2 regions of the Oceanobacillus sp. FSL W8-0428 genome follow, and region 2 is predicted to be linked to the other one. Evidence: predicted binding sites of a transcription regulator. Region 2 holds the regulator's gene; the other holds the start of a gene.
What was found. Region 2 encodes CtsR, which represses protease genes until heat stress. Its sites were predicted from a motif close to ATGGTCAATAAAGGTCAAACA; they were not measured.
Positions count from the first base shown of each region.

Region 1: MKY30_RS14830 (ATP-dependent Clp protease ATP-binding subunit) is a predicted target of CtsR. The motif match lies at 8,260-8,280, and genes of this name have one in related genera.

Region 1 covers NZ_JBBORB010000001.1:3,109,299-3,120,612, forward strand. Annotated here, with positions in the region: gene MKY30_RS14785 (glutaminase) at 1-826, shown strand, start outside; gene MKY30_RS14790 (low molecular weight protein-tyrosine-phosphatase) at 1,017-1,487, shown strand; gene MKY30_RS14795 (YtxH domain-containing protein) at 1,501-1,797, shown strand; gene MKY30_RS14800 (YhjD/YihY/BrkB family envelope integrity protein) at 1,965-2,780, shown strand; gene MKY30_RS14805 (transporter substrate-binding domain-containing protein) at 2,970-3,833, shown strand; gene MKY30_RS14810 (amino acid ABC transporter permease) at 3,843-4,529, shown strand; gene MKY30_RS14815 (YfkD famly protein) at 4,724-5,464, shown strand; gene MKY30_RS14820 (Na+/H+ antiporter family protein) at 5,814-7,121, shown strand; gene pdaA (delta-lactam-biosynthetic de-N-acetylase) at 7,183-7,965, shown strand; gene MKY30_RS14830 (ATP-dependent Clp protease ATP-binding subunit) at 8,364-10,508, shown strand; gene MKY30_RS14835 (LytR/AlgR family response regulator transcription factor) at 10,954-11,314, shown strand, end outside.
Region 2 covers NZ_JBBORB010000001.1:1,489,484-1,500,797, forward strand. Annotated here, with positions in the region: rRNA gene MKY30_RS06655 (16S ribosomal RNA) at 1-1,253, shown strand, start outside; rRNA gene MKY30_RS06660 (23S ribosomal RNA) at 1,443-4,359, shown strand; rRNA gene rrf (5S ribosomal RNA) at 4,498-4,613, shown strand; gene MKY30_RS06670 (MgtC/SapB family protein) at 4,935-5,621, shown strand; gene MKY30_RS06675 (CtsR family transcriptional regulator) at 5,804-6,271, shown strand; gene MKY30_RS06680 (UvrB/UvrC motif-containing protein) at 6,296-6,847, shown strand; gene MKY30_RS06685 (protein arginine kinase) at 6,844-7,908, shown strand; gene clpC (ATP-dependent protease ATP-binding subunit ClpC) at 7,922-10,351, shown strand; gene radA (DNA repair protein RadA) at 10,580-11,314, shown strand, end outside.

The sequences.
Region 1 (11,314 bases), 1.6 Mb from region 2:
TGGTAAGGGAGGAATGCAGATCCGTTCAGGAGATTTAAATCACTCCTTCTCCATTCAAAGTATATCCAAGGTTTTAAGTTTTATTGTTGCATGTATTGATAGGGGAATAACTTATATCTTGCAGCGTGTAGATGTAGAGCCGACTGGAGAAGCATTTAATTCCATTATGCATTTGCAGATTAACAATCCGAAGCGCCCTTTTAATCCTTTGGTAAATTCAGGAGCGATTACAGTATCTTCTTTATTAAATGGAAATACATCAGATGAGAAGCTGGAGCCACTATTTAACTTAATGGAAAAAATAATTGGCTACAGACCTGAAATAGATGTAGATGTTTATGTCTCTGAACGAGATACATCGATGCGTAATCGAGCTATCGGTTATTATTTGCTGGAAGAGGGATATTTGGAATCGGATTTAGGGGTAACATTGGAAACTTATTTTAAACAATGCTCTATTAATATTACAACCGATGACTTGGCCCGTATTGGCCTGGTTCTTTCAAACGATGGGATTCATCCTGATACAGAAGAAATAATTATTCCTAAGAACGTAGCTCGAATTGCCAAATCTCTGATGTTAACATGTGGTATGTATGATGCTTCCGGGAAATTTGCCTCCTATGTCGGAATTCCAGCAAAAAGTGGTGTTTCTGGCGGTATTTTAGCAGTTGTACCGCCAAGGGTCCGTAATAATGATTTGCCATTTTTAGATGGCTGCGGTATTGGTGTGTTTGGGCCGGCGTTGGATAAGCAGGGAAATAGTGTTGCAGGAATTAAATTGCTCCGTCATATTGCAAACAGCTGGGATATGAGCGTATTTTAAAGGCTGTATCTTTTCGACAAAAATGGAAGCAGGATAACAACTTTCTACAATTAACTCTTTGCTTATCGGTCTAAGTTGCTTATAATAGAGTTACAGCAAAACACCCTAAACTTATTGTATACCGTTTAGGGTGTTAATTGGGAAGAGCTTATTTTTTAAGTCGACGCGAGATGAATGGGGTGAAAAACGATTGGTACGTGTATTATTTGTTTGTTTAGGTAATATTTGCCGTTCCCCTATGGCAGAAGCGATATTCAGGGATCTTGTAAAGAAAGAGCAGCTGGTAGATAGCGTGCAGGTTGATTCTTGCGGGACAGGAGATTGGCATCTCGGACAATCACCCCACCCGGGAACAAAGGAAATACTTGACCAGCAGGGCATTTCCTATGATGGAATGGAATCAAGACTGCTTACAGCAGATGATTTTAATCAATTTGATTACCTGGTTGCAATGGATCAGAATAATTATAATACGCTTATCGGGTCTAACCACCATGAGGGAACAGCGATTGTGAAATTAATGGAGTTTGTGGAGGACATAGAAGAAGATGATATTCCTGATCCATATTACACAGGAGATTTCGGACAGACGTATCGGTTAGTTTCAGATGGCTGTTACGGATTACTTCAATTTTTAAAAGAAAAGCATCATTTAAATTAAAGGAGAGATAATAATGGGAAAACGTAAAATTATTTTAGGTGTCGTTGCAGGAGCAGTTATTGGAGGAGCAGCATCATTATTTGATAAAGAAGCACGCAGTTATGCATGCGGAAAAGTAAAAGATATGAAAGCTGCATCATCTTATTATATCAGCAATCCTTCCGAAGCAATTCAAGGCCTGCAAAAAACAGTGGATAAGGTGAATCATGTTTTTGAAAGTGGATCTTCTAATGCTATGAACGCTTTAGAGCAAGTGGAGCAAACATTAGATAAAGTTACGAATAAATATTCAGGTAAAGCAATAGATTAATACAGGATGTTCAAAAGTAAGGGTTGATGGAAGGATAAGAATGTAAAAAAATAAAATGTTACCTTTATTTCGTATTGAGATAAAGATTTTAACATCTCCCTTCTCCTTTTTTGAACAAGCTGTTTTAAAGAGGAAGCTCACCAAGCAAGAAGGGCAGGTGGATCGGCATTCGAAACCTTCAGGGTATAGGCAAGGATTTTTGGAGACGTTATGGAGAAGTCGAGGTGTTTGGACTGGCAGCTCAGCTTTCTTATTTCTTTATATTGTCTTTATTTCCTTTTTTAATTTTCTTACTTAATCTAATTCCATACCTGCCGATTGATATGGGTTTGATTTTGGAAACAATTGGAGACTTCGCACCTGAGCAAGTGATGGGGCTTATTACAACAAATTTGCAATCATTAACTGTTCAAAACGGCGGTCTGCTTTCCATCAGTATTATTGGAACCTTATGGGCAGCGTCCAATGGTGTCAATGCAATTACCAGAGCATTTAACCACGCTTACGGGATTAAGACAGACCGCTCGTTTATAGTTTCACGGCTTGTAGCAATGATGCTTACAATAGGGATGGTTTTAATTATAATTTTAGCTTTATTGCTGCCGGTTTTTGGAAAAATGATTGGTACTTATCTTTTTTCCTGGATTGGTTTTACAGAATCTTTTTTAGCGGTATGGGGAACCTTGCGATGGGTAGTCTCATCTCTTATCTTCTTTATCGTGTTACTATTTTTGTATAAGCTTGCGCCTAATCGGCGACTAAAATTTTCACAGGTGGTCTGGGGTACAGCATTTGCAACACTTGCCTGGCAGCTGGTATCCTGGGGATTTTCCTTTTATGTGCATAACTTAGGGAATTTTTCTGCCACTTATGGCAGTTTAGGTACTATTATTATTTTGTTAATCTGGTTCTATTTATTTGGAATTATTATTATTATCGGCGGCATTTTAAATGCAACGATTCTAAATCAGAAAAGAGCTTAGAAAGGAAACGGCCAGATAATTAGCCGTTTCCTTTTTTATAGGGAGAAATTAATCAACAAATGTGCATTTGTTAAATTGTATTACTATAAGATTTAGAATTTATTATACAGAATTATAAAATGTTTTCATATAAGACTTTCTTTGTTATACTATTTCTGTATAAAAAGTATAATACAGGGAGGTTTTGTGGTGAGGAAGAACTTATTTGTTTTTAGTTTTATGCTTCTTACAGTATTTTTACTGGCTGCTTGTAGTGAAGGGGATAACGACAACGAAGATAATGCCGAAGCAGAGGATAAGCATTGGGAAGAAATTCAGGAAAAAGGCGAAATTGTGGCTGGGACTTCTGGAACCCTGATCGGTGCATCCTATTACGATGAGAATGATGAGTTAACGGGATATACGGTGGAGATTATGAAAGAGATTGGGGAACGTTTAGGCTTAGAGGTTAAATTTGAAATTTTGGGTGCGGATGATTTAGCTACAGCGATTAATAGCGGCAGAATTGATGTTGGAGCTAATGATGCAACTATAACAGAAAAAAATCAAGAGAAATTTGGATTTTCTGACCCGTATAAATACTCGTATATAGTGGCAGCAGTAAGAGAATCGGATAATTCAGGAATAGAAACACTTGAAGATTTAGAAGGGAAAAAAGCCGGCGGGGCAGCAACAACCATTTACAGTCAAATCGCAGAGCATTTTGGGGCGGAGGTTGTAACGTATGGAAATGCTCCAAATGAAGCTTACCTGAGTGATATAAGTACAGGAAGAACAGATTTGGTATTAAATGATTATTACCTGACTAAATTTGGAGTAGCAGCATTTCCTGACTTTGATTTACATCTGCATCCTACACTGAAATTTAATCCGACAGAGCAGGCGATTATGATGCCAAAGGATGCAAGCAAACTTCAGGAAGAAATTAATAGTGCTTTAAACGATATGCGTGAAGATGGGACATTAAGCGAATTGGCAAAAAAATTCTATGAAGAAGATGCTTCAGAGGAACCGGATATAGAAGTTGAAATTGTAGAAGGTCTGGACTTTTAGAGGCTTCTAATGAACATATCAAATGTGAATTTTGGTGGATTCTTTGATGTCCAATTAGCTTGGGAGAGCTTGCCATTTGTATTGGGAGGACTCCCCATAACCTTGCTTATTTCCATTGGAAGTATGCTTATTGGACTTATTTTAGGGCTGCTGTTAGCTTTGGCGAGAAGCTCTAAATATGGCTTAGTGAGATGGCCGGCACGGCTGTATATATCGTTTATGCGGGGAACACCGATTATCGTATTTTTATATATTCTATATCTGGGCTTGCCTTCAGCGGGAATTCAGCTTGTAGCTGTTCATGCTGCAATTATTGGACTGGGGTTGAATAGTGCCGCCTATATTGCTGAAATTGACAGATCCGCATTAAGTAGTGTGGAGAAGGGACAATGGGAATCGTCACGGGCGTTGAATATGCCTTATTGGCTGACTTTGCGTAAAATTATTTTGCCACAAGCCACCCGGATTGCAATCCCTCCATTAACAAATGTCTTTATGGATATTGTGAAGGCAACTTCTTTAACAGCAGTAATTACAGTGCCGGAGCTGTTTCAAAAAGCGCAAATTGTTGCAGGAAGAGAATTTGATGCAATGACCATGTATATTTTAGTGGCGCTTATTTATTGGCCGGTGTGTATTTTAATTGGCATGTTGCAGGAGCGTTTAGAGAAAAGGTATAGTGCATTTATAAAATAAATATAGGAATGAAAGAGATACTCTTTAAGGCTAAAAGGGTATCTCTTTTTATTTGCCAAAAAGTCTCAAAGTACCGGATGTATAGTTTTCTTCCTTTCAGAAAAAATAAAACAAAAAGAAAGGAAGGTACGGAAATGAAAAAATGCAATCGTGTTTATTTTTTTATGCTGCTCTTATGTTTAGCATGGCTGTGGATGCCAATGAACAGTTTTGCTGAAGAAATAAAAGAGAAAAAAGAATCTGATATACCTAGTCATGTATTAGATGTATCCAAAGAAAACACATTTCCAAATTCAACTGAAGACCAGGAAATTATTGAGGCGAGTGATTTAACAAAGGAGTTAATCGAGGGTGTCGATATACCAATTGAAAATCCGGAGCTGATCAAGATTTTAAATGAAAGCAATATTAAACCTTCTCCAATTGCAATTGGCTACCGCGGTATGGTTTATCTGGGAAGGTGGCCGATAAATTATCAATCCAGTGAATCAAATGTCAACTGGGAATATCAATTGATTAATAAAAATGAAATGAATAATATCGGTGGTGACCAGGCACAAGAAATGAGTTATTACCAACAGGAGCAAAAAGAAGTAAAAGGTGCTTTAACCAGTAAAATAAGTAATCCAGAACAGGTAAAAACAATGATGTTATTAAAGGCAAGCGAAAAAACAAAGCTGCCTCTCTCTTATCAAACCGTTATTGGGCATAATACAAAATTGGCAAATTCATATAACATCCCGGTTCAGAAGCATGGAATACTTGATGCCTATGCTCCTGCAGTTAATGAAAAGGGCCAGGTAACATTTGGAGAAGTCTATATTGAATTAAAAGGCTCCAATAAAACCATTCAAATTAAAAATGTAACAAAACAAGGAATTGGTGCCTGGATACCAGTACAGGATTATTTGTCCTTTTCATTCAAAGTCAAATAATAGCTCAAATTGTGATGGTCTGTCTTAAATCTTCTCGATTTTCGTTTGGGGCTGACATCAGTTATTTCTAAATAAAAGGAACAGATGGAACTGAGATTGGGAGTAGGACTGCGATTACCCACTCCATCTAATCCATTTATAAAACTCTAAGATATCTTATTCTAATAACAAAGGATTGTCTGAAGGCAGTCCTTTTTATCAATTTCTGGAAAAAACTTTCTGCCTCTATGCATGAGGGGAGTGTGGGAGTATTTCAAATGAGTATAAAAATTCCTTGCAATTTTATCTTTGTTGCTTTATCATGATAAAGTGTTAAAGAAATTGATGGTTATTTATTGGAGGAAGAAAAATGGAATGGGTTGTTCTTTTAGCAGTCCTATTAATGACTGTTTTATGTTTATTAAAGGTAAATGTTATTTTATCTATTTTAATTTCAACGATTGCTGCCGGATTAATGAGCGGTTTAGGATTTACGGATTCTGTTAAATTAATGGTGGCTGGGATGGGGGACTCTGCAAATACAGCACTCAGTTATATTTTATTAGGTGCTTTTGCAGTTGCCATCAGCTACACAGGTATTACTAAAATATTAGTCAATTTTATTATTCGTATATTGACAGGGAAGAAAACAATAATGCTATTTGCGTTAGCTGGTGTTGCGTGTTTATCACAAAATTTAGTGCCGGTGCATATCGCTTTTATTCCTATTTTAATTCCTCCCTTATTAAAATTATTTGATCAAATGCGGATGGATCGCCGGGCAGTAGCAGTAGCGCTGACATTTGGTTTGAAAGCACCCTATATTATGATTCCAGTAGGATTCGGTCTGGTTTTCCAAGACTTAATTTTAAAAGGGGTAAATTCAAACGGTGCAGAAATTACTTTGCATGAAGTAACATTATCTATGCTGATACCTGGTGCCGGGATGATTGTTGGGTTGTTAATTGGAATCTTATTTACTTATAGAAAAGATAAAGATCCTAAAGATACAGTAAAAGAAAATAAAATTAAACCAGAGGATTTAGTAGAAGAAGTAACATTCAATAAACAGCATTTAATGACGATTATTGCAATTATATTAGCTCTTATTGTTCAAATTATTACGCAAGATTTGATTTTGGGAGCATTAACTGGAATTATAGCTATGTTCGTTCTGGTAGCATTACCATTTAAAGTCTTGGACCGGGTGATGACAGAGGGTATCTCCATGATGGCTACCATCTCTTTTATTATCCTGGTAGCTGCAGGATTTGCAAATGTTCTGCAGAAAACCGGAGCAATAGGAGAATTAGTGGAAGTATCGATTTCTATGCTGGGAGATAATAAACCGCTGACTGCGTTTGTATTATTATTACTTGGATTGATTATTACGATTGGTATCGGAACTTCCTTTGGAACCATTCCAATTATTGCAGCATTATTTGTTCCAATTTGCCTTGCAGCCGGTTTCTCACCGCTTGCAACAGCATCTTTAATTGGAACAGCCGGAGCATTAGGCGACGCAGGCTCTCCAGCTTCAGACAGTACGCTGGGGCCAACCTCGGGGCTTAATGCAGATGGAAAGCATGATCATATCTGGGGTACCTGTGTACCGACATTTATACACTATAATATTCCTTTATTTATTTTCGGCTGGATTGCTGCAATGGTATTATAAAAAAAGCGTATAAAAGTAGAAGCAAAAGGAAAAGGTAAGAGAAAAACTGGGTGGGATTTGAATGAAACAACTAATCGCTTTCCTGTTATCACTTGCCTTTTTCTTTTGTGCTTTCACATGGAACACAGCTTTTGCGTATGGATGGGGCTACCAGAAAAATAATAATCATACGCCTCCGGAGATAGGGTCATATCAGGAAGTATTGGATAAATATAATGCGTTCTATCTGGATGACAGCGGGGAGAAAAACCTTTATCTCACCTTTGACAATGGCTACGAGCAGGGCTTTACCTCTGACATATTAGATGTATTAAAAAAAGAAGAAGTTCCAGCAACTTTTTTTGTAACAGGACATTATGTAGAAAGTGAGCCTGATTTAGTCAAAAGGATGGTGGAGGAAGGGCATATTATTGGAAATCACTCCTACCATCATCCAGACTTTACAATTATGAATAAGGAAGCCATTGAAAAAGAACTGACAGATTTAGAACAGGCAGTTGCCGAGATAAGTGATCAAGATGAATTAATATTTGTCAGACCTCCACGGGGGACATTCAGTTCAGATACATTGAAATGGTCAACAGAACTCGGACTTGTTCATGTGTTTTGGTCACTGGCTTTTAAGGATTGGGAAACAAACGCACAAAAAGGTGCAGATTATGCCTATGACGAGATTATGAAACAGATTCATCCCGGAGCAATTATTTTACTGCATGCTGTCTCCAGTGATAATGCAGCTGCCCTGGAAAAAGTAATTCAGGATTTAAAAGAAGAAGGGTATCAATTTAAAAACTTAGATGATTTATGGATGCGTAATCAATTGCCAAAGCAGTTTCCTTATTAAAGTAAACTGTCCTTTTATAGAAGAAAACGTAGTTATTCAGAAGAGTATATTCTGATAAAACGTTACGCTTCTAAAAGGACAGTTTTTTTGATATACTGCAAAAACAAATTCTCCTTATGAAAAAAGAAAGTCATTCTTTTCATAAGAAATTTGTATTTTTGAACCTCTTTGATCAGAAATCTGATAAACAGATAACTTGCTAAATCTCTTATGTAATAAGGCGTTGGCCTATATTCAATCTATCATAAATACAAAAGGTCAAAAAAAAATAAAAAAATTTGACTAAAACACTTGAAAGTCAAAGAAGGTCAGAGTATAATGTAATTATAGTCAAAGATAGTCAAAGTCAAAATAACGAATAAATAAGCTATCTGACTAATTTAAAGGAGGAATGAGAAATGAAATGTCAAAACTGTGGACAAAATGAGGCAACGATTAATGCACAAATGCAAATGAATGGACAACGTATGGAAGTGCATCTTTGCCATGAGTGTTTACAAGAAATACAAGGAAATATGATGAACAGTGACTTTTTCTCTAATTCTCCATTTGGCAATATGGATCAATCATTTGCCAACAACTTTTTCCAAGGTAATCAACAAAGTGGTGCAAGTGCACGCACTAGAACGAAACAAAAATCAAACAATGGAAATGGCTTAATTGATCAGTTAGCAAAAAATATTACTGATCAAGCGCGAGCAGGGAAGATTGATCCTGTCATTGGTAGAGATAAAGAAATTAAACGAGTTATTGAAACATTGAATAGAAGAAATAAAAACAACCCGGTATTAATCGGTGAACCAGGTGTTGGTAAAACCGCAATTGCAGAAGGACTGGCAGTAAATATTGTCGAAGGTAATGTACCTGCTAAATTAATGAACAAAGAAATTTATCTGCTGGATGTAGCTTCTTTAGTTGCAAACACTGGTATCCGAGGTCAATTTGAAGAGCGGATGAATAAACTGATTGCTGAATTACAGGAGCGTAATGATGTAATTGTATTTATTGATGAAATTCACCTTCTTGTCGGCGCGGGGACAGCAGAAAGCTCACAAATGGATGCGGGCAACATCTTGAAACCGGCTCTTGCACGTGGTGATTTGCAGGTAATTGGTGCAACAACATTAAAAGAATATCGTCAAATTGAAAAAGACGCAGCGTTAGAACGACGCTTACAACCTATTATCGTGAAGGAACCATCATTAGAAGATGCAGTAAAAATCTTGAAGGGAATTAAAGACCGTTATGAAAAATTCCATGAAGTACGTTATTCTGATGAAGTAGTCGAAGCATTTGTCGGTTTATCCAACCGCTATATTCAGGACCGCTTTTTACCAGATAAAGCAATTGACTTGATGGATGAGGTTGGTTCCAGATTGAATCTGGCAAACGCACAAAAAGATTCTGATTCATTACAGCAACGCTTAGATGAAGTTGTGAAACAAAAACAGGAAGCAGCAGAAAAAGAGGACTATGAGCGCGCTGCAAATCTCCGTTATCAGGAAATTCAATTACAAAAGCAATTGGATAAAGTAGAAGACGGAGAAAAAACAATGGATGTGGATATTTCTGATATTCAATTGATTGTAGAAGAAAAAACGGGTATACCAGTAACTAAAATGCAAAAAGATGAAAAAGAAAAAATGAAAAATCTGGCTGATGATCTTCGTGCCAAAGTAATCGGACAGGAAGAAGCTGTAGCAAAAGTTGCTAAATCAATTCGCCGAAGCCGTGCCGGATTAAAAGCAAAAGAACGTCCAATCGGTTCTTTCTTATTTGTCGGCCCTACTGGTGTCGGAAAAACAGAATTAACGAAGGTACTGGCAGAAGAATTGTTCGGCACAAGAGATGCCTTGGTCCGTCTGGATATGAGTGAGTATATGGAAAAACACGCAGTGTCTAAAATTATCGGTTCACCACCAGGATATGTAGGACATGAGGAAGCTGGACAGCTGACTGAACGCATCCGCAGAAGCCCATACTCTATTCTATTACTGGATGAAATTGAAAAAGCACATCCAGATGTGCAGAATATGTTCTTACAAATTATGGAGGACGGTCATTTAACAGATTCTCATGGCAGAAGAGTAAGCTTTAAGGATACAGTCATTATTATGACAAGTAATGCCGGAACTGGTGAAAAACAAGTGAATGTCGGCTTTAACAGCAAAACACATGAATCAGTTTCCACATTAGAAAATCTAAGTAACTATTTCAAACCAGAGTTTCTGAACCGTTTCGATGCTATTGTAAACTTTAATGAATTAAAAGAAGAAGATCTATTACAAATTGTTGACCTTATGCTGCATGATTTAGAAGCAACTATGAAGGAAAACCAAATCAGCATCACTATCTCTGACGAAGCTAAGCAGCGTCTTGTTAAATTAGGATACGATCCACGCTTTGGTGCACGTCCATTACGCCGTGTTATCCAGGATAAAGTAGAAGATCAATTAACTGATTTAATTCTCGAAGGGGAAGATGTAAAAGCAGTTCATGTGGATGTAAATGAAGAAGAAATTGTTGTTTCAAATGCATCTTAATAAAAAGTTAGAATAATTGCGTAAGGCATATTAAATAAAGGGATATACAAGGATCAGCTGACCCAATTAGTGGGTTAGCTGGTCTTTTTTTGTTAACAGGAAAGTTATAATAAAACTATGGTTTTAAAGGAACTGCGACTTAGCTCCCCCAAGTGTTCTTGTTCTGTATAAAGTGGCGGCTACGGATTTTTAGAGTATCTTCCGTAAATTAACAATAACAATAATTTTAAAAACGAAGGTTTTCTGAGTCGATATATGGTATAAAAAAATTAGATGTAATTTTTGTACAGGAATTATGATAAGGAGTTTTGAAAACCGATGCTTCATTCTGTATAGAATTTGTATAGAAAATTGTCGATTAAAGCTCTCATTATTATCATGTATGATATGTTTATATACTTTGTTTCTCAATGAAATTACAAACCTATTTTTAGGAGGCTATAAATTGAATATTTGTATCATCGATGATGAGCATTTAGCTTTAGAATACTTGGATTTTCTTTTTAATAAAATAGAAGGAGTACAGGTTACAGGCAAATATAACAGCCCTGGGGATCTAATAGATCATGTTCAAAGGGAAAGCATAGATGCTGTATTTATGGATATACATATGCCTGAGATAAAAGGGATTGATTTAGCGGAAAAACTATTAAACATACAGCCTTCCTTACAGATTGTTTTTGTAACTGCCTATAATGAATATGCAGTCAAAGCTTTTGAATTAAATGCATTGGATTATATTTTAAAGCCGGTTCAAAAAGTACGGTTAGAGATAACGATACAGAGGATAAAAGAAAGTAATTATA
Region 2 (11,314 bases):
CGACCTGAGAGGGTGATCGGCCACACTGGGACTGAGACACGGCCCAGACTCCTACGGGAGGCAGCAGTAGGGAATCTTCCGCAATGGACGAAAGTCTGACGGAGCAACGCCGCGTGAGTGATGAAGGTTTTCGGATCGTAAAACTCTGTTGTCGGGGAAGAACAAGTATGATAGTAACTGATCGTACCTTGACGGTACCCGACCAGAAAGCCACGGCTAACTACGTGCCAGCAGCCGCGGTAATACGTAGGTGGCAAGCGTTGTCCGGAATTATTGGGCGTAAAGCGCTCGCAGGCGGTTCTTTAAGTCTGATGTGAAATCTTGCGGCTCAACCGTAAACGTGCATTGGAAACTGGAGGACTTGAGTGCAGAAGAGGAGAGTGGAATTCCACGTGTAGCGGTGAAATGCGTAGAGATGTGGAGGAACACCAGTGGCGAAGGCGACTCTCTGGTCTGTAACTGACGCTGAGGAGCGAAAGCGTGGGGAGCGAACAGGATTAGATACCCTGGTAGTCCACGCCGTAAACGATGAGTGCTAGGTGTTAGGGGGTTTCCGCCCCTTAGTGCTGAAGTTAACGCATTAAGCACTCCGCCTGGGGAGTACGGCCGCAAGGCTGAAACTCAAAAGAATTGACGGGGACCCGCACAAGCGGTGGAGCATGTGGTTTAATTCGAAGCAACGCGAAGAACCTTACCAGGTCTTGACATCCTTTGACCGCTCTGGAGACAGAGTTTTCCCTTCGGGGACAAAGTGACAGGTGGTGCATGGTTGTCGTCAGCTCGTGTCGTGAGATGTTGGGTTAAGTCCCGCAACGAGCGCAACCCTTGATCTTAGTTGCCAGCATTTAGTTGGGCACTCTAAGGTGACTGCCGGTGACAAACCGGAGGAAGGTGGGGATGACGTCAAATCATCATGCCCCTTATGACCTGGGCTACACACGTGCTACAATGGACGGAACAAAGGGAAGCAAGCCCGCGAGGTCAAGCAAATCCCATAAAACCGTTCTCAGTTCGGATTGTAGGCTGCAACTCGCCTACATGAAGCCGGAATCGCTAGTAATCGCGGATCAGCATGCCGCGGTGAATACGTTCCCGGGTCTTGTACACACCGCCCGTCACACCACGAGAGTTCGTAACACCCGAAGTCGGTGAGGTAACCTTTTTGGAGCCAGCCGCCGAAGGTGGGACGAATGATTGGGGTGAAGTCGTAACAAGGTAGCCGTATCGGAAGGTGCGGCTGGATCACCTCCTTTCTAAGGATATATAACGGAATTTTGTACTTGGTTGTTTGGTTCAGTTTTGAGAGAGCAATCTCTCTTTTTGTACCTTGAAAACTAAATAAGAGTAACAACGACATCAAACTTTAGAAATAAGGCAAAAAAGCTATTGATATAGCAACACAACTGATTACGAAGTAATCAGCAAACTTATTCCAAAACTTTAGTTAAGTGAATAAGGGCGCACGGTGGATGCCTTGGCACTAGGAGCCGATGAAGGACGGGACTAACACCGATATGCCTCGGGGAGTTGTAAGTAAACTTTGATCCGGGGATTTCCGAATGGGGGAACCCACTGTTCGTAATGGGACAGGACATCTATCTGAATACATAGGGTAGATGAGGCAGACCCGGGGAACTGAAACATCTCAGTACCTGGAGGAAGAGAAAGAAAAATCGATTTCCTGAGTAGCGGCGAGCGAAACGGAAAGAGCCCAAACCAAGAAGCTTGCTTCTTGGGGTTGTAGGACACTCTATTGGAGTTACAAAGAAATTCTTTAAACGAATCGACTTGGAAAGGTCAGCCGAAGAAGGTAACAGCCCTGTAGTTGAAAAGGAATTTCCTCCGGAGTGTATCCTGAGTACGGCGGAACACGTGGAATTCCGTCGGAATCCGGGAGGACCATCTCCCAAGGCTAAATACTACCTAGTGACCGATAGTGAACCAGTACCGTGAGGGAAAGGTGAAAAGCACCCCGGAAGGGGAGTGAAATAGAACCTGAAACCGTGTGCCTACAAGTAGTCGGAGCCCGTTAATGGGTGACGGCGTACCTTTTGTAGAATGGACCGGCGAGTTACGATTGTATGCAAGGTTAAGTGGAAGACACGGAGCCGTAGCGAAAGCGAGTCTGAATAGGGCGAATGAGTATGCGGTCGTAGACCCGAAACCGTGTGATCTACCCATGTCCAGGGTGAAGGTCAGGTAACACTGACTGGAGGCCCGAACCCACGTATGTTGAAAAATGCGGGGATGAGGTGTGGGTAGCGGTGAAATTCCAATCGAACACGGAGATAGCTGGTTCTCTCCGAAATAGCTTTAGGGCTAGCCTCAAGATCGTGAGTACTGGAGGTAGAGCACTGATTGGACTAGGGGCCCCTACCGGGTTACCGAATTCAGTCAAACTCCGAATGCCAGTTACTTCAACTTGGGAGTCAGACTATGGGTGATAAGGTTCATAGTCGAAAGGGAAACAGCCCAGACCGCCAGCTAAGGTCCCAAAGTATACGTTAAGTGGAAAAGGATGTGGCGTTGCACAGACAACCAGGATGTTGGCTTAGAAGCAGCCATCATTGAAAGAGTGCGTAATAGCTCACTGGTCGAGTGACGCTGCGCCGAAAATGTACCGGGGCTAAACGTATCACCGAAGCTGCGGATTGTTCTTACGAACAATGGTAGGAGAGCGTTCAAAGTGCAGAGAAGTCAGACCGTGAGGACTGGTGGAGCGCTTTGAAGTGAGAATGCCGGTATGAGTAGCGAAAAAAGAGTGAGAATCTCTTTCACCGAATGCCTAAGGTTTCCTGAGGAAGGCTCGTCCTCTCAGGGTTAGTCGGGACCTAAGCCGAGGCCGACAGGCGTAGGCGATGGACAACAGGTTGATATTCCTGTACCACCTCATGATTGTTTGAACAATGGGGGGACGCAGGAGGATAAGGAGTGCGCACTGATGGATGTGCGTCCAAGCATGCGAGGAAGTCAGATAGGCAAATCCGTCTGACATATTTCTGAGCTGTGATGGGGAGGGAAATAGAGTACCGAAGTTCCTGATTTCACACTGCCAAGAAAAGCCTCTAGTTAGATCATAGGTGCCCGTACCGCAAACCGACACAGGTAGGCGAGGAGAGAATCCTAAGGTGAGCGGGAGAACTCTCGTTAAGGAACTCGGCAAAATGACCCCGTAACTTCGGGAGAAGGGGTGCTCACTTGTGAGTGAGCCGCAGTGAATAGGCCCAAGCGACTGTTTAGCAAAAACACAGGTCTCTGCGAAGCCGAAAGGCGAAGTATAGGGGCTGACACCTGCCCGGTGCTGGAAGGTTAAGGGGAAGAGTTAGCGTAAGCGAAGCTTTGAACCGAAGCCCCAGTAAACGGCGGCCGTAACTATAACGGTCCTAAGGTAGCGAAATTCCTTGTCGGGTAAGTTCCGACCCGCACGAAAGGTGCAACGACTTGGGCACTGTCTCAACGAGAGACCCGGTGAAATTATACTATGCGTGAAGATGCGCATTACCCGCGACAGGACGGAAAGACCCCGTGGAGCTTTACTGTAGCCTGATATGGAATGTTTGTGCAGTTTGTACAGGATAGGTGGGAGCCTTTGAAGCGTGAGCGCCAGCTTACGTGGAGGCACCCGTGGGATACCACCCTAACTGTATGACCATTCTAACCCAGGACCGTAATCCGGTTCGGAGACAGTGTCAGGCGGGCAGTTTGACTGGGGCGGTCGCCTCCTAAAAGGTAACGGAGGCGCCCAAAGGTTCCCTCAGAATGGTTGGAAATCATTCGTAGAGTGTAAAGGCAGAAGGGAGCTTGACTGCGAGACCTACAAGTCGAGCAGGGACGAAAGTCGGGCTTAGTGATCCGGTGGTTCCGCATGGAAGGGCCATCGCTCAACGGATAAAAGCTACCCCGGGGATAACAGGCTTATCTCCCCCAAGAGTTCACATCGACGGGGAGGTTTGGCACCTCGATGTCGGCTCATCGCATCCTGGGGCTGTAGTCGGTCCCAAGGGTTGGGCTGTTCGCCCATTAAAGCGGTACGCGAGCTGGGTTCAGAACGTCGTGAGACAGTTCGGTCCCTATCCGTCGTGGGCGTTGGAAGTTTGAGAGGAGCTGTCCTTAGTACGAGAGGACCGGGATGGACACACCGCTGGTGTACCAGTTGTTCCGCCAGGAGCATAGCTGGGTAGCTACGTGTGGAAAGGATAAGTGCTGAAAGCATCTAAGCATGAAGCCCCCCTCAAGATGAAACTTCCCATCACTTCAAGTGAGTAAAATCCCTCAGAGACGATGAGGTTGATAGGTCCGAGGTGGAAGCGTGGCGACACGTGCAGCTGACGGATACTAATCGATTGAGGACTTATCTAAGTTTTTTGATGTCACGTTACTCTTATTTAGTTTTCAGGGTGCAAATTTAAAAAAAGTGTTGCATTTTTATTCTGAAGTGCATATAATATAACTTGTCCTTGTTTTTAAGGAAACATCTTCAAGTTACATATTGTATTGTCTGGTGGCGATAGCGAAGAGGTCACACCTGTTCCCATGCCGAACACAGAAGTTAAGTTCTTCAGCGCCAATGGTAGTTGGGGGCTTCCCCCTGCGAGAGTAGGACGTTGCCAGGCACATTAAAAAAAGAGTTAAGCTTATGCTTAACTCTTTTTTTGTATTCTTAAACCTTCTATATTAAATTTGGAATCATAAAATAATTAAATAAGCTTATTAAAAATAGTAATCCAGAATAGATAATAAAATTTTCTTATTAGCAAATTAAAAGGATTAGAATATAATGGAAGTTAGACATGATAAAATTTAAAAATGATATTTTTGAGAGAGGAGATGGAGACAAGCTATTCTTTTCTATCTATTCGAATATGCATAAAAGATGAAACGATCACGTAAAGATATAATTGCATTTTAAATTCTATACAAAGGAGTAAGTAAAATTGGAACAATTCATTGGTGGTGATTTTCTTGTTATTGTATCACGTTTATTTATTGCTTTGATATTATCTGGTTTAATTGGTTTTGAACGAGAAATTAATAATCATTCAGCTGGGTTCCGTACGCATATACTAGTAGGAGTAGGATCCTGTTTAATGATGATTTTATCAATTTTTGGTTTTATCGCTTTCATGGAACAATATGATAATATTCGATTCGATCCTGCCCGTATCCCTTCTTATGTAATTAGCGGTATCGGCTTTCTGGGAGCAGGTACAATTATTGTTTACGGAGGAACTATCAAAGGGTTAACAACAGCTGCTTCTATATGGGCTGTAGCAGGTATTGGATTAGTTGTCGGAGCCGGTATGTACAGCGTTGCTATTGTAACAACGCTTATTATTCTTGTCAGTTTAATTTTTTTAAATCAAATAGAGCATTTCTTCCCCCGATTTAAATCAAGCAATTTTATTGAGATTATTGCATCAGAGGAATTTGAAATACATGAAGCAGTAAAGTCAATTGAAAAGAATCATTTTAATATTAAACAAATGGAGATAAAATTGTTGGAAGGTAATCAACGCAGAATTCATATGTGGACAAATATGAAGGGGAATAAAAATTTAATTTATTTATTTGATGATATATCCAAGCTTCCAGGAGTGGTAAATATAACAAAACGAAGTTAAAATTTAAATATTTTCATAGAGTTTCTATAATTATGTTTTGATTTCTTGTCTGTTTGTCAAAAATAGAAATACCATCCATTTGCAACTTAAAGAATTTATATTATAATAAAGTCATAGTCAAAGTTAGTCAAAGTCAAAGGAACTGATTTATCGAATAAATTATTTGATTTGAGGTGCGAAGGATGAGTAACATTTCAGATATCATTGAACAATATTTGAAAAAAGTATTACAGGCAGAGGAGCAGCAAGCTATCGAAATTAAAAGAAGTGAAATTGCAGATCAATTTCAATGTGTACCTTCTCAAATAAATTATGTGATTAATACACGATTTACTGTGGAGAAGGGGTATATTGTGGAAAGTAAGCGTGGGGGTGGCGGTTATATTCGGATTATGCGTATACGTCATCAGAATCAATCAGAGTTAATCGATGAAATTATATTTTTAATCGGTGATTCGATCCCCCAACGTGCTGCCTTAGATATTTTAGATCGGCTTTTAGAGGAGGAGCTGATTACAGCACGTGAAGCAAAGTTAATGTTAGCAAGTATTGATAGAACAACATTGGCTTTTCAATTACCATTACGTGATGAATTGCGTGCACGTATACTCAAATCTGCATTAACTGCTCTTAAGTATTTGAACGATTAATTACCTGAAGGGGAGGAGCGTCGTATGGAATGCCAGGAATGCCATGAAAGAAAGGCTACATTACATTTTAAACATATAATAAATGGCCAGGAGACAAAAATCAGTCTTTGTGAAGTATGTGCCAAGAAGAAAGGGTATTTAAGCTATCCAGAAGAAGGATATTCTTTAAATGACCTTTTATCAGGGCTGTTCCAAAAGGATGGATTAAATTTGAGCTCTGCAGGAACAACAAAATCCAATCAGTCCCAAGAACTGAAATGCCCCTCTTGCGGCAGAACGTTTAGTGAATTTAAAAAGGCCGGGAAATTTGGCTGTGCAAATTGTTATGCTTCCTTTGGATCCAAGGTAGAACCAATTTTACGGCGTGTACATGCTGGAAATACAAAGCATACTGGCAGGATACCAAAGCGTGCAGGAAAGTATATACAGCAAAAACAATTAATTTCTTCTCATAAAGAAGAGTTAAAACAGCTGATTGAAGAAGAAGAGTTTGAAAAGGCAGCTGTTCTTCGTGATAAAATCAGAGAACTGGAGAAAGAAAATCACCAAAATAAGGAAGCGGGTGATAACACGTGACATTAGAATCATTTATAAACGAAGCGATTAGCCCATGGATGCTGGAGGATGGTCCAGATAAAGATATAGTGATGAGCAGCCGCGTTCGTTTAGCCCGCAACTTTGCTGATCAATTGTACCCGACATCCGGTAATCAAGAAGCATTAGAAGAAGTACTGCAGTTTATTAAGAAAAATTATACTCAGCAGGAAGATACGGAGCAGAATTCCATTTCATTTATACCAATGAATAATTTAAATATGATTGAAAAACTTGTTTTGGTGGAAAAACACTTAATAAGTCCACATTTAATTAAGCATAGTGATCATGCGGCTGTGTTATTATCCGAAAATGAGCAGACTTCGATTATGGTAAATGAAGAGGACCATTTGCGTATCCAGGTGTATTATCCAGGTCTACAGCTGAAAAAAGCATTGGAGGAAGCATACTACTTAGATGATTGGCTGGAAGAAAAGGCCGACTATGCATTCGACGAGACAAAAGGTTACCTCACCAGTTGTCCTACAAATATTGGAACTGGGATGCGAGCTTCTATTATGATGCATTTACCTGCTCTCGTGCTGACAAAGCAAATTAATCGGCTGATTCCCGCAATCAACCAGCTAGGTCTTGTTGTCAGAGGGATATATGGTGAGGGCAGTGAGGCAAGAGGAAATATATTTCAAATATCAAATCAGATTACGCTGGGCAAATCGGAAGAGGACATTATAGAAGATTTGGAGAGCATTGTTAATCAGCTCGTGGAGCATGAGCGCATGGCTCGTGTATATATTTACGAACAATCAGAGATTAGCCTGGAGGATCGCGTCTTCCGTTCATATGGAACATTAAAAAATAGCAGGATAATTGATTCAAAGGAAGCTGCGATTTGTATTTCAAATTTGCGTTTAGGTATAGATTTAGGCATAATAGAAAACATTTCCGAGAATATACTGAATGAGCTGATGGTTTTAACACAACCTGGATTCCTGCAACATTATGCTAATAAAGCATTACGCTCTGATGAACGTGATATTCGAAGGGCTTCCATCATTCGTGAAAGATTAAATTTGAAAAAGTAGGAGGAAATAACATATGATGTTTGGTCGCTTTACAGAGAGAGCACAAAAGGTATTAGCATTATCTCAAGATGAGGCTGTACGATTAGGCCATAATAATATTGGAACAGAGCATATTCTTCTTGGTTTGGTACGTGAAGGGGAAGGCATAGCTGCGAAAGCATTGCAATCTCTCGGCTTGGAAGTATCTAAAATTCAAGAAGAAGTTGAAAAGCTGATTGGTGTTGGCAAGCAGCCTTCTCAATCCATTCATTATACTCCCAGAGCGAAGAAGGTCGTTGAATTATCTCAGGATGAAGCAAGGAAGCTGGGCCACTCTTATGTTGGAACAGAGCATATTCTCTTAGGTTTAATCCGTGAAGGAGAAGGAGTTGCTGCCCGTGTTTTAAATAACCTTGGTGTAAGCTTAAATAAAGCCCGGCAGCAGGTGCTTCAGCTCTTAGGGAGTAATGAGTCCCAGGCAGGGCGCCAAGGGCGCACAGGGCAGCAGACAAACGCAAGCACCCCTACTTTAGATTCTTTAGCCCGCGATTTGACAGTCAGCGCGAAAGAAGGAAAGATAGACCCTGTTATTGGACGCTCCAAGGAAATTGAACGTGTTATTCAAGTACTGAGCCGCCGAACTAAAAACAACCCTGTGCTTATTGGTGAGCCCGGTGTCGGCAAGACTGCTGTTGCAGAAGGACTAGCACAGCAAATTATTGATAATGAGGTTCCGGAAACACTGCGCGATAAACGTGTGATGACATTAGATATGGGTACTGTTGTTGCAGGAACAAAATATCGTGGTGAGTTTGAGGACCGCTTGAAAAAAGTAATGGAAGAGATTCGTCAATCAGGGAACGTTATTTTATTCATTGATGAGCTCCATACCCTTATTGGTGCCGGTGGAGCAGAGGGTGCAATTGATGCATCTAATATTCTTAAGCCATCACTTGCCCGCGGAGAATTACAATGTATTGGAGCAACGACATTAGATGAGTACCGGAAATACATTGAAAAGGATGCTGCGTTAGAGCGCCGGTTCCAGCCAATTCAGGTGGATGAACCGACACTTGATGAAACAATTCAAATTTTAAAAGGCTTAAGAGACCGCTATGAAGCGCATCATCGTGTAACAATTACAGATGAGGCAATTGAAGCAGCAGCAACCTTATCTGATCGATATATTACGGACCGTTTCCTGCCGGATAAGGCAATTGATTTAATTGATGAAGCTGGTTCAAAAGTACGCTTGAACTCATATACTGTTCCGCCAAACTTAAAAGAGCTGGAACAGAAATTAGAAGAGGTAAGAAAAGAAAAAGATGCTGCAGTACAAAGTCAGGAATTTGAAAAGGCAGCATCACTAAGAGATTCTGAACAGCGTTATCGGGAAAACCTTGAGAAAACAAAGGATGAGTGGAAGGAAAAGCAGGGGCAGACCGATTCTGAAGTAACCATGGAGGATATTGCTGCAGTTGTATCAATTTGGACAGGAGTTCCTGTTTCTAAACTGACGAAGGATGAGAGTGAGCGTCTGCTGAACATGGAAGAAATTCTTCATGATCGTGTTATTGGTCAATCCGAAGCAGTAAATGCTGTAGCAAAAGCAATTCGCCGTGCCCGCGCCGGGTTAAAAGATCCAAAACGTCCAATTGGCTCTTTCATATTCCTTGGGCCAACTGGTATCGGTAAAACAGAGCTTGCCCGTGCGCTTGCAGAAGTAATGTTTGCCGATGAAGATGCTATGATCCGCATTGATATGTCTGAGTACATGGAAAGGCATGCGACTTCCCGTTTAGTTGGGTCTCCTCCAGGCTATGTAGGTTATGAAGAGGGAGGACAATTAACAGAAAGAGTCCGCCGTAAACCATATTCTGTTGTTCTGCTGGATGAAGTGGAAAAAGCACATCCAGAAGTCTTTAACATTCTCTTGCAGGTACTTGAGGATGGCAGGTTGACCGATTCAAAAGGAAGAGTTGTTGATTTCCGTAATACTGTTATCATCATGACTTCTAATGTTGGAGCAAGCGAATTGAAGCGTAATAAATACGTCGGTTTCACATTAGATAATGAAGAAAGACAGCATCAGGATATGAAATCAAAGGTTCTGGACGAATTGAAAAAGGCATTCCGCCCAGAATTCCTAAATCGTATTGATGAGACCATCGTGTTCCATTCCTTGGAGAAAAAACACATGAAGGATATTGCATCATTAATGCTGAAACAGCTACAAAAACGCTTAGAAGAGCAAGACTTAACACTTTCTCTTACAGATAAAGCGATTGAAAAAATTGCTAATGAAGGCTTTGATCCAGAGTATGGTGCCCGTCCACTGAGACGCTCTATTCAAAGTAATATTGAGAATTTATTGTCAGAAGAGCTTTTAAAAGGTAACATTCAAAAAGAGCAAAAGGTAAAAATAGGCTTAAACAGCAAAGGAGAATTTATTATCCTTTCTTAAAAAGAACTTCCTAATAAAGTATCAAAAGCTAGAAGAACATGGGTTCTTCTAGCTTTTCTCCATTATATTGAAAAAACTTGTGGCATAAATATGGAAGATAGTTTTTTAATTTGATGCTTTCCTGTAACCTATGAAAACCAGAAATAGTCTATAATAAGAAATATGGGTGGTTTCATGTATAGTGACTTGCATTAGACATGGAACATTGATTGAAGGAGGTTTCAAACGTTGGCAAAAAGGAAAACAAAATTTGTCTGTCAAGAATGTGGTTATGAATCGGCTAAGTGGATGGGAAAATGTCCAGCTTGCCATCAATGGAATACAATGGTAGAAGAAATTGAAGCTGCTGCTGTAAAAGGCAGAACAGGATATATGTCTGGTATAACCTCCTCACAAAAGCCTGAAAAAATCACCTCTATTGAATCGAAGAAGGAACCTCGTGTGACAACGAAAATGAGGGAATTTAATCGTGTGCTGGGCGGAGGCGTTGTTTTAGGATCACTGGTTTTAATTGGCGGAGATCCGGGTATTGGAAAATCAACCCTCTTATTACAAATATCTGCACAGCTGGCGGAGAAAGATTTACCGGTTCTTTATGTTTCAGGTGAAGAATCTACAAGACAAACAAAATTACGTGCAGATCGGTTAGATATAAAAACAGATAAACTGTATGTATTATCAGAAACAAATTTAATGGATATAAGCAGACAGATAGAAGAAATTAACCCCTCCTTTGTCGTTGTTGATTCTATTCAAACCGTTTTTAAAGAAGAGATAACAAGTGCGCCCGGCAGTGTTTCACAGGTTAGAGAATGTACAATGGAGCTTATGAAAATTGCGAAGACCAAAGGTATTCCTATTTTTATTGTCGGTCATGTAACCAAAGAAGGCTCCATTGCAGGTCCCCGTTTATTAGAACATATGGTGGATGCTGTATTGTACTTTGAAGGAGAACGGCATCAC